2 regions of the Rhizobium sp. BK591 genome follow, and region 1 is predicted to be linked to the other one. Evidence: riboswitches for the same ligand, from Rfam matches in the RefSeq annotation. Region 1 holds a riboswitch; the other holds the start of a gene.
The links. A riboswitch is a leader RNA that binds a small molecule or an ion and turns the genes downstream of it on or off. The one in region 1 is predicted to bind S-adenosylmethionine.
Positions count from the first base shown of each region.

Region 1 (5,246 bases):
TAGGCGATGCTGTCCTTCAGGTCGAAGTCCTCGTCCATGTCGAGCAGCGCCTGACGGAAATCGGTGACGCGCATCAGCGTGGCGCGCCATTCGGCGATCGGGCCGAAATTGGCGACGTACCAGCGCAATGCCGTGTTGACCTGATTGAAGGCGCCGACGGACATCATCAGCTGGCCAAGGGTGAGGCCGCCGGAGAAATAGGCGGGGGCGGCGACGATGATCGGGATGACGATCACCAGCCAGCCGTAGCCGGCCGAAACCCAGGTGAGGTTGGTATTGGCCATGGCGAGCCGCTTGACGACCCTCAGTACCGAGCTGATATCGGTGTTGATGCGCCGACGCTCGTTTTCCTCGCCTCGGGCGACGGTGATCGCCGGCATGTTCTCATTGGCATGCATCAGCGTGAAGCGAAGCTCGGCTTCCTTCGAGAACCGGTCGGCATTGAGCTTCACCAGCTTGCGGCCGACGACCTGGCTCAGCACCGAGGCGGAAGCGGCATAGAAGATCGCCGCCCAGACCATGTAGCCCGGAATGGAGAAGCTATGGCCGCTGATGCGGAAGATGAAGCCGCTCGAAAGCTCCCAGAGCACGCCGATGAAGCTCACCAGAAGAATGGTCGACTGCAGCAGGCCGAGAACGAGCCCTGTCGTGCTTTCGGCGAGATTGCGGGAATCCTCGTGCAGGCGCTGGTCCGGATTGACGCCGATCAGGCCACTGGAAGCAAGCCGCAGCGCCCGCTTGCGCTTCAGCCATTGGTCGACGAGATCACGCGACAGACCTTCGCGCATATAGAGCGCGGTCATCTGGTTCAGCCACGCCTGCAGCACGTTGAGCAGCAGCAGCGTGCCGGCGATCATCGCGAAGATTTCAAGCTGGTGGAAGAATTCGCCGAGGTCGCGGCGCTCCAGCGAGTCGTAGAACGGAGCATTCCATTCATTGAGGATGACTTGGCCGTAGGACGTCACCAAGATGACGAGAATCAGCACGGTCGCCAGAAACAGCACCTTGCCACGCACTTCCGAATTCCAGAATGCTGAGAACATCACCCCGAGGCGATATGTCAGGCTGAGATCATACCCTACCCTATCCTGCCTCCGGATTCCCGGCCTCCTCTCGATCTTATCTGCCATTACACTTTTCCACACCGCCCATGCCCCCATTATTAACATGGTGGCGTTACCGGTCTATCAACAGATTCTATCAGTCATTAAAGTGTGATGATGCTTGCATGGGCCGTGCCTGCATGCTTTCGCCATTGATTCGCGGTCCGACTGGGGCTAATTAAAGTGCTCCGTGGTGATTTGGCCGGCCGGCTTGCAGCCACGTTAAAAAAGTCGCTAAAGGGCCGCGTGCGGACCGGTAGCGATTTTTTTCGCCGCCGGTTTTTTGTTTTTGATCGAGTGACCGCAATGCCCATCAAGATCCCCGATACGTTGCCCGCCTTCGAAACCCTGGTTCAGGAAGGTGTGCGGGTGATGACCGAGACGATGGCGATCCGTCAGGATATCCGTCCGTTGCAGATCGGGCTGCTCAATCTCATGCCGAACAAGATCAAGACCGAGCTGCAAATGGCCCGCCTCGTCGGCGCCTCGCCGCTGCAGGTGGAGCTGTCGCTGATCCGCATCGGAGGCCACAAGGCGAAGAATACCTCCGAAGACCATCTGCTTTCCTTCTATCAGACCTGGGAAGAGGTGAAGCAGCGCAAGTTCGACGGCTTCATCATCACCGGGGCGCCGATCGAGCTTTTGCCCTATGAGGACGTCACCTATTGGGCGGAAATGCAGCAGATCCTCGACTGGACGGAAACGAATGTCCATTCGACGATGAACGTGTGCTGGGGCGCGATGGCTGCGATCTATCATTTCCACGGCGTTCCGAAATACGAGTTGAAGGAGAAGGCCTTCGGGGTTTATCGCCACCGGAACCTGAAGCCTTCCTCCATCTATCTCAACGGCTTTTCCGACAATTTCGAAGTGCCGGTGTCGCGCTGGACCGAAGTGCGCCGCGCCGATATCGAGAAATCCGAAGATCTGGAGATCCTGATGGAATCAGCCGAGATGGGCGTGTGCCTCGTGCACGAGAAGAAGGGCCGGCGGCTCTACATGTTCAACCATGTCGAATATGATTCCACCTCGCTCTCCGACGAGTATTTCCGTGACGTCGATGCCGGCGTGCCGATCAAGATGCCGCACAACTACTTCCCGCATAACGATCCGGCGCTTGCGCCGCAGAATCGCTGGCGCAGCCATGCGCATTTGCTGTTCGGCAACTGGATCAACGAAATCTACCAGACGACGCCCTATGACGTGGAAGAGATCGGCATGGACCTCTGAGGGCACCATCGCGCCTTGAGCCGATGCCGCATCGCTGCTGCAGCATTTCTTTCTACTCCGCCCGGTTGCGGTTTGGAACAAATGCGGGCAGGTTCCGGTCCGGAACGCCACAGCGCCCGCGCGTCTTTGTCAGCCGTGCAAGGACGCTGCAACAGTTTGAATCGCTGAAATTCCTAAATCGATTTCGATGAGGAATAGGCAGCCGGGATAGAATGGACGGTCGATGATGTCGGATAAGTTGAAGCGGGATGTTTTCGGGCAGACGAAGGCGGGCGAGACCGTCTATCGCGTCGAGATCAAGGGCGGCGGGCTGACGGCCAAGATTATGACCTGGGGTGCGGTCATCCAGGATCTGCGCCTTGAGGGACATGACGCTCCGCTGCAGCTCGGCTTTGACGATTTCGACAGCTATCCCCTTTATTCGGCCTACTTCGGCGCGACCCCCGGCCGCTGCGCCAACCGTGTCGGCGGCGGCAAATTCACGCTTGACGAAAAGGACCATCAGCTCGAGCTGAACGAAAATGGCGTGACGCATCTGCATGGCGGCAGCGACAATATTGCCAAACGCAACTGGACGATCGTCGAGCACGACGTCGACCGCGTGGTGCTGAAGATCGTCGATCCCGATGGCCGCGCCGGCTATCCCGGCAATTGCACCATCCAGGCGACTTTCCGGGTGCATGGCAATGGCGAACTGTCGATCACCTACGAATCGACCAGCGACCAGCCGACGCTCGCCAATGTCTGCCAGCACGCCTATTTCAATCTCGACGGCCGCGAAGATGCGCTTGGCCACGATATCATGATTGCTGCCGATCACTATCTGCCGACGGACGAGAGGCAGGTGCCGACCGGCGAGATCCGTTCCGTCGAGGGCACGGAGTTCGATTTCCGCGAGATGGCGCCGATGAAGCGTTTCGTCGGCAGCGAACAAGTGTTGTACGATCATAATTTCTGCCTGTCCGCCGAGCGCACCGCCAAGCGGAGCGTCGCGCTTGCCCGCAGCCTCTATTCCGGGGTGTCGCTGGAAGTGCGCAGCACCGAGCCGGGCGTGCAGTTCTATGCCGGCTTCAAGCTTAATACCGAGGCGCTCGGCATCGGCGGGCGCAAATATGGTCCATTCGCCGGGTTCTGCCTCGAGACGCAGGTCTGGCCGGATGCCATCAATCACCAAGGTTTTCCGAATGCCGTCCTGCGTCCCGGCGAGGTGCTTCGCCAGGAGACGGATTATATCTTCACCAAGAACTGAGTTTCTGCGCACGCACGGCTGTCAAATTTGATTGCTATGAAACCCTTGCCGGTCCACCGGTGAGGGTTTTTTCTTTCTATGCTCGATTCCGTCTTGCCGATTGGTTCTAGATAGGTTCTATTGTGCGCCCATGGATAGAACCAGTCTGATAGCGGAACTGAAGAACCGCGGCCTGCGTGACGAGGCGCTGACCGGGCCGCTCTACAAGCGGCTGGCGCAGACGCTGACCGGTCTCATTCAGGAAGGATTGCTGAAGCCCGGCACTGCGCTGCCGGGCGAGCGCGACCTTGCCGAGGCACTGAAGCTCGGACGCGTCACCGTGCGCACCGCCTATCGCGATCTGATGGCTTCAGGGGCGCTGGAATCGCGCCACGGAAGCGGTACTTTCGTCTCGAGCAGAGTGGAACGCATGGAGCAGTCGCTCTGGCGGCTTTCCTCCTTCTCCGCCGACATGCGCTCGCGCGGGCGTCTGCCGGCTGCGCGGGTATTGTCGCGGGCGGTCAATACGCCGTCGCCGGAGGAATCCTTCTTGCTCGGCCTCGGCGGCGACGAGCCGGTGCTGAGACTCGACCGCTTGCGCCTTGCCGATGGCCTGCCGCTGGCGATTGAACGCGCCGTGGTGCCGATCAAGTTCCTTGGGCACGATGCCGGTGGCGAGGGATCGCTCTACGATGCGCTGACGGCCAGCGGCCACAGGCCCGTGCGCGCGCTGCAGCGGCTCACTGCGGTCACGCTCGACCCGTCTTCTGCTGCGATCCTGAACGTCAAATCAGGCGCGCCGGCGCTTCTGATCGAACGTGTCTCGCGCCTGGAAGACCAGCGCGTCGTCGAATACACCCGCTCGCATTATCGCGGCGATGCCTATGATTTCGTTGCCGAATTGAGAATTGGAGATGACCTATGAGTGAGAACCAGTCGCTGATGCTGCAGGAAGCCGGCCAGTCGCCAGAGGTGGTGGCCACGCTTCTCGAAAAGGAAAAGCCGGTCTTTGCCGAGATCGCCCGGCTGTTTTCGTCCGCCCGCCCGAGCGTGGTGACCACGGCGGCGCGCGGCTCCTCCGACCATGCCGCCACCTTCTTCAAGTATCTCTTCGAGATCACCTGCGGCGTTCCGGTCGCCTCAGTCGGTCCGTCAATCGCTTCCGTCTATGGTGCCGCGCTGCATCTGAAGGGCGGCGTCCATTTCACCGTCTCGCAGTCGGGCGCCAGCCCCGATATCGTTGCGCTGCAGGATGCGGCGAAGAAGGGCGGAGCGACGACGATCGCCGTCGTCAACGTCACCGACAGCCCGCTTGCGAAACAGGCCGATATCGTTCTCGGCCTCAATGCCGGTGCCGAAAAGAGTGTCGCGGCGACGAAATCCTTCATTGCCTCGGTCGCCGCCCTTTCCGGGGTGACGGCTGCGATCGGCGGCGCATCCGATCTGCAGACTGCGCTCGACAAGCTGCCGGAGGCGCTGTCGGCAACAGCCGGGATCGACACGGCGGCGGCCGAGGAGGTGCTCTTCAACGCAACCTCGCTCTATACGGCCGGCCGCGGCCCAGCTTTCGCGATCGCGCTCGAAGCGGCGCTGAAGGCTAAGGAGACCTCCGGCTTGCATGCCGAGGCCTTCTCGCTGGCGGAACTGATGCATGGTCCGATGCGCCTGGTGCAGCCGGGCTTTCC
Region 1 covers NZ_JACIAZ010000005.1:319,081-324,326, reverse strand. The annotation lists gene FHX10_RS23545 (ABC transporter ATP-binding protein/permease) at 1-1,169, opposite strand, end outside; SAM riboswitch at 1,284-1,361, shown strand; gene metA (homoserine O-succinyltransferase) at 1,410-2,333, shown strand; gene FHX10_RS23535 (aldose epimerase family protein) at 2,560-3,582, shown strand; gene FHX10_RS23530 (GntR family transcriptional regulator) at 3,713-4,486, shown strand; gene FHX10_RS23525 (SIS domain-containing protein) at 4,483-5,246, shown strand, end outside.

Region 2 (5,246 bases), on a different contig from region 1:
CACCGGGAAGAGAAAGGCGATGGTTGCCCCCTCGCCGCACTTGGGGCCGACGCGGCGCGTCAGAGCGAGGAGGTGCGGGCTCCATTCCAGCACGGCATAGAGGCTCACCTCCAGATTCTCGACGAATTGATCCCGGCATCGGACGGCACGGAACCTTATGACAGGGCCATGGTCATCCTCTCCCTCATGGTAGGCGCGGTGACGATCTCCCGCATCATGACTGACCGGGGCATGTCGGAGCGCCTCCTCGAAGCCGCGTCCGATGCGGTCAAGCACATTGCGAGCGGCACAGACGAAGAATGAGATCTCGGCTCCGTCGGTGGGATGTCTCTTCCACCTCGCAGATCGCCGCATCCTGGAGTTGACCATTAGCCTCACCCTCGCTCGGGCGTATGGAACGATTCACCGCCGGAGAACGCGTGCGTCGCATCGTCATCACACTGCCACCCGCGAATTCAGCAGGCTCGCATGATTCATAATTCCGCATTGACCTCACGATGGACCGGCGCAGACTTCGACGGAATGTTAGAAACATTCCTCGGATCTGCTCCCTTTGACGCATCGCCGGTTCATACGCTTCTAGGCTTTAATTGGTCCGCTGATGCACGTTCTCACGGTGCGATGACGGTTGTCGATCTCGCATGCAATGGAGAGTGGAACCTTTGGGCTACCTCGGACACACCGGAATGGCTTACCATCCATGTGCCGCGAGACGGCATTTCCGGCATGACGCGACGGCAAACCACGACAACAGCGTCACCGGGCCAGATGCTACTTGGGCAAAGCCGCGAGGCGGATCGCTTCCTCGTGCGGGGAACGCTCCATCGATCGCAGAAACTCTTTTTACATTGGGGCCAGATCTGCCAAGCGTTCGGGGAGCTGTTTGAAGCCCCTCTTGTCGGATCGTTAGACCTGTCCCCCCTCGTTGATGGATCAAGCGCCTCCGCACATCTCATCAAGAATCTCGTCGAGACTATAATGGATGGTATGCTTGGAGCACGCCATCTTGCTTCATTCGCCGATAGCAATGGTCAATCTCAATCAAGCACTCACTCATTTGCTCATTCGATTGATACCCCATCGTTACTCTCAGCGACTGGAACGGAGTCCGTTTATGCCCGCTCCACGGCACGTTCGTCGGGCTATAGATTTCATGCAGGCGAATATCGCTAAGCCGATCACCATCTCGATGATCGCTCAATCTGCCAACGTCTCAGTTCGCACCTTGGAAAACGGCTTCCGGACCTTCAAGGAAGCTACACCAGCAAGTTACTTGAGAACTCTACGACTACGCGCCGCTCGATTGGACCTTCTGGATCGGTCGAACCAACAGAGCATCCGGGATATCTGCCTGAAGTGGGGATTCTTGCACGCCGGCCGTTTTTCTGCGCTGTACGGGTCCGTTTACGGGGAAAGTCCTCGGGAAACCCTCAGGCGGAAATCTGAGGTCGTCTCATCTCGCTCCGCAGCAGCCGATATAAGGCGAGGCAGGCTCTAAGCCGACTTCTGGGTCTTCGCATTTCTATCGATGACGGTGGGATGGATGTAGCTGGAGCGGGTGAAGGGAATCGAACCCTCGTATTCAGCTTGGGAAGCTGCTGCTCTACCATTGAGCTACACCCGCGATGAAGCGAGATTTCCAACAGATAGGGGCCGCTGTCAAGTCGTGGCCGCCGGGAAGGCTCAGATGCGGAAGTGCTTCGAGAGCTTGAGGCCCTGGGCCTGGTAGTTCGAGCCGAGGCCGGAGCCGTAGAGGCTTGCGGGCTTTTCCTGCATGTGTTCGTAGACGAGGCGGCCGACGATCTGGCCGTCTTCGAGGATGAAGGGCACTTCGTGGCTGCGTACTTCGAGCACGGCGCGGCTGCCGCGCCCGCCGGCGGGCGCATGGCCGAAGCCCGGATCGAAGAAGCCGGCATAATGGACGCGGAATTCGCCGACCAGCGGATCGAAGGGGGTCATCTCGGCAGCATAATCCGGCGGCACATGCACGGCCTCGCGCGAGACGAGGATATAGAACTCGTCGGGATCGAGGATCAGCTCGTTGCGGCCGCGGCTGTAGAGCGGCTCCCAGAAATCATAGATGTCATGCTGGGCCTTCTTGTCGACATCGACAACGGCGGTGTGATGTTTGCCGCGATAGCCGATCAGGCCGTCCTTGTCGCCGGCCAGATCGATCGACAGCGCGATGCCGCCGCCCGATACGTTCGGCCGCTTGCTGGCGACCAGCGTCTCGCTTTCATGCAGCTTCAAGAGTTCCGGCTCGCCGAGCAGGGAATGGCCAACGCGGAAGCGGATCTGCGACAGGCGCGAGCCGCGGCGCACCACGATCGGGAAGGTGCGCGGGCTGATTTCGAGATAGAGCGGGCCGGAATAACCGGCCGGGATCTTGTCGAATTCCTGGGCGTAATCGGTGATGACGCGGGTGAAGATATCGAGCCTGCCGGTCGAGCTCTTCGGGTTGGCCGAGGCCGACATGTCGGCCGGCAGCGCCAGGCTCTCCATCAGCGGCACGATGTAGACGCAGCCGGTCTCGAGCACCGCGCCCTCGGAAAGGTCGATCACATGCAGGCTCAGCCGGTCGAGCTTGTCCGACACCAGATGCGAGGGGCCGGGCATGAAGCTGGCGCGAACGCGAAAGGCCTTGGCGCCCAAGCGCAGGTCGAGACTTGCCGGCTGGATCTGGTCGCGGTCCAGCTCCCGTTCGGAGATCAGACGCTCCGTTTCGAACAGCGCGGAGATCGCGCGATCCGCCAGAATTCCCGTTTCACGAGCCATCATGCCTCATCCATCATTTGCCGCCGACAAAACCAAACTCGGGGAATTGACGCAAGCAGCTAACAGCAGTATTGCAGAATTATCCCGTGGTGATTTGGCCGGTCGGCTTGCAGCCACGTTAAACAAGTGGCTAAAAAGACCGGGTTGAAACCGGTCTGCTTTTGCGACCGGTTTTTTTGTTATGTGAAGGTGATGGCATGAGCAAGTCCTGGCGCCCCGCAACCCAACTCGTTCACGGCGGCACGCTGCGTTCGCAATATGGCGAAACGTCCGAGGCAATCTATCTCACGCAGGGTTTCGTCTATGAGACCTCGGAAGCGGCCGAAGCCCGCTTCAAGGGCGAGACGGAGGGCTTCATCTACGCCCGCTACGGCAGCCCCACCAACGACATGTTCGAAAAGCGCATGTGCATGCTCGAAGGCGCGGAGGATGCCCGCGCCACCGCTTCCGGCATGGCGGCCGTCACCGCGGCGATCCTCTGCCAGCTGAAGGCCGGCGATCATATCGTCGCCGCGCGCGCCCTGTTCGGCTCCTGCCGCTGGGTGGTCGAGACGCTGGCGCCGAAATACGGCATCGACTGCACGCTGATCGACGGCCGGGATCTGGCCAACTGGGAAAAGGCGATCACGCCGAAGACCAAGGTGTTCTTCCTGGAAAGCCCGACCAACCCGACGCTCGAAGTGATCGATATCGCAGGCGTGGCCAAGCTCGCCAACCAGATCGGCGCCAAGGTCGTCGTCGACAACGTCTTCGCCACGCCGCTGTTCCAGAAGCCGCTGGAGCTCGGCGCCCATATCGTCGTCTATTCCGCCACCAAGCATATTGACGGCCAGGGCCGCTGCCTCGGCGGCGTCGTGCTTGCCGACAAGGAATGGATCGACGAGAACCTGCACGACTATTTCCGCCATACCGGCCCGGCCATGTCGCCGTTCAATGCCTGGACTTTGCTGAAGGGCATCGAGACGCTGCCGCTGCGCGTGCGCCAGCAGACGCAGAATGCGGCAAAGATCGCCGATTTCCTCGCCGAGCAGGGCAAGGTCGCCAAGGTGATCTATCCCGGCCGCAAGGACCATCCGCAGGCCGATATCATCGCCAAGCAGATGACCGGCGGCTCGACGCTGGTCGCCTTCGAGCTCAAGGGCGGCAAGGAAGCGGCCTTTGCCCTGCAGAACGCGTTGGAGATCGTCAAGATCTCCAACAATCTCGGCGACAGCAAGAGCCTGATCACCCATCCGGCAACGACGACGCACAAGAACCTGACGGAGGAGGCGCGCGCCGAACTCGGCATTTCTCCGGGCACGGTGCGGCTTTCGGCCGGCATCGAGGATACCGACGATCTGATCGAGGATTTCGCGCGGGCGCTTGCCAAGGTTTCGGCCTGATCGACGACAATGGCAGCCGGACCTCACTCGGGGTTCGGCTCGCCGGATCTCACTGGGGTTCGGCTCGCCGGATCTCACTGGAGTTCGGCCGGGGGAACAACTACGGCCGTGCCGGCGTTCCGAACTGGAATTAACACTGACAATTAGGCTTAACGATCGAAAAACCCTTCGATCATGACTGTTTCAGTGACGATCAACGTTCCGTTTCTTGACGGACAGGGCCTCTTATAAGATACGGGTAACATATCTTGACTAAGGTGCAAGGCATGTATCGCGCCCTCACAAGAGATATCGAAGTTGTGGTCGAACCATTCTATCTGGAGGAGCAATCCGATCCGGATGACGACCGCTATGTTTGGGGTTACCGGATTGTCATCAGCAACAATTCCGGCGTAGCCGTTCGCCTGGTCAACCGTTACTGGAATATCACCGACCAGAACGGACTGGTGGACGAAGTGACGGGCCCGGGCGTCGTCGGCGAACAGCCACGGCTCAGCCCCGGCGACACCTACGAATATTCCTCCGGCTGCCCGCTCGACACCCCCTCCGGGCTGATGTTCGGCCATTACCAGATGGAAACGGACGAAGGCGAGATGTTCGATGTCGAAATCCCCGCCTTCTCGCTGGATTCGCCTGGGCTGCTGCGCGTGCTCAATTGAGAGCGTAGGTTCGCGGTCGTTTCGTCAGTGCAAGCACTGCGCGTGGATCCGGCCGGCTGCAGCCTTCCAGTCAGTACCAACATGGACGCCGTACCCTCGGTCGTAGATCCTCGGCCTTGCCCAGTCATCAATCTACTAAAGGTCAAAAGGATCCAATGCCTGGGTGCCTGGCTTTGCTTCGAACGGATCTTTTGATTGTGGCGGCGCCGGATGTTTTGCGACGGCATCGTTTACCGCCTTTTGGCAGGCGAGCAACTCATCCGCTGCCCTGGCGGAATCTTTCAAACCGAGGGCAACAATCTGCTTTCCTCTAAGGCTGGCGCGGAAACTCAGTTTACCAGCGAACTCTTCAATCAAGTCGGGATCATTGAAATCAATCCATAATGATTTGAAGCCGGGGAGATCCAGACCTCTCGCATCAGCCGTCCGT
Region 2 covers NZ_JACIAZ010000004.1:478,448-483,693, reverse strand. The annotation lists gene FHX10_RS20540 (TetR/AcrR family transcriptional regulator) at 1-303, shown strand, start outside; gene FHX10_RS20535 (hypothetical protein) at 469-1,173, shown strand; gene FHX10_RS35210 (helix-turn-helix domain-containing protein) at 1,115-1,498, shown strand; tRNA gene FHX10_RS20530 (tRNA-Gly) at 1,551-1,624, opposite strand; gene FHX10_RS20525 (2'-deoxycytidine 5'-triphosphate deaminase) at 1,684-2,778, opposite strand; SAM riboswitch at 2,852-2,930, shown strand; gene FHX10_RS20520 (O-succinylhomoserine sulfhydrylase) at 2,973-4,157, shown strand; gene apaG (Co2+/Mg2+ efflux protein ApaG) at 4,424-4,816, shown strand; gene FHX10_RS20510 (hypothetical protein) at 4,952-5,246, opposite strand, start outside.
Region 2: it holds a riboswitch for S-adenosylmethionine, as region 1 does, so the genes downstream of both, FHX10_RS20520 (O-succinylhomoserine sulfhydrylase) here and metA (homoserine O-succinyltransferase) in region 1, are expected to answer to the same signal.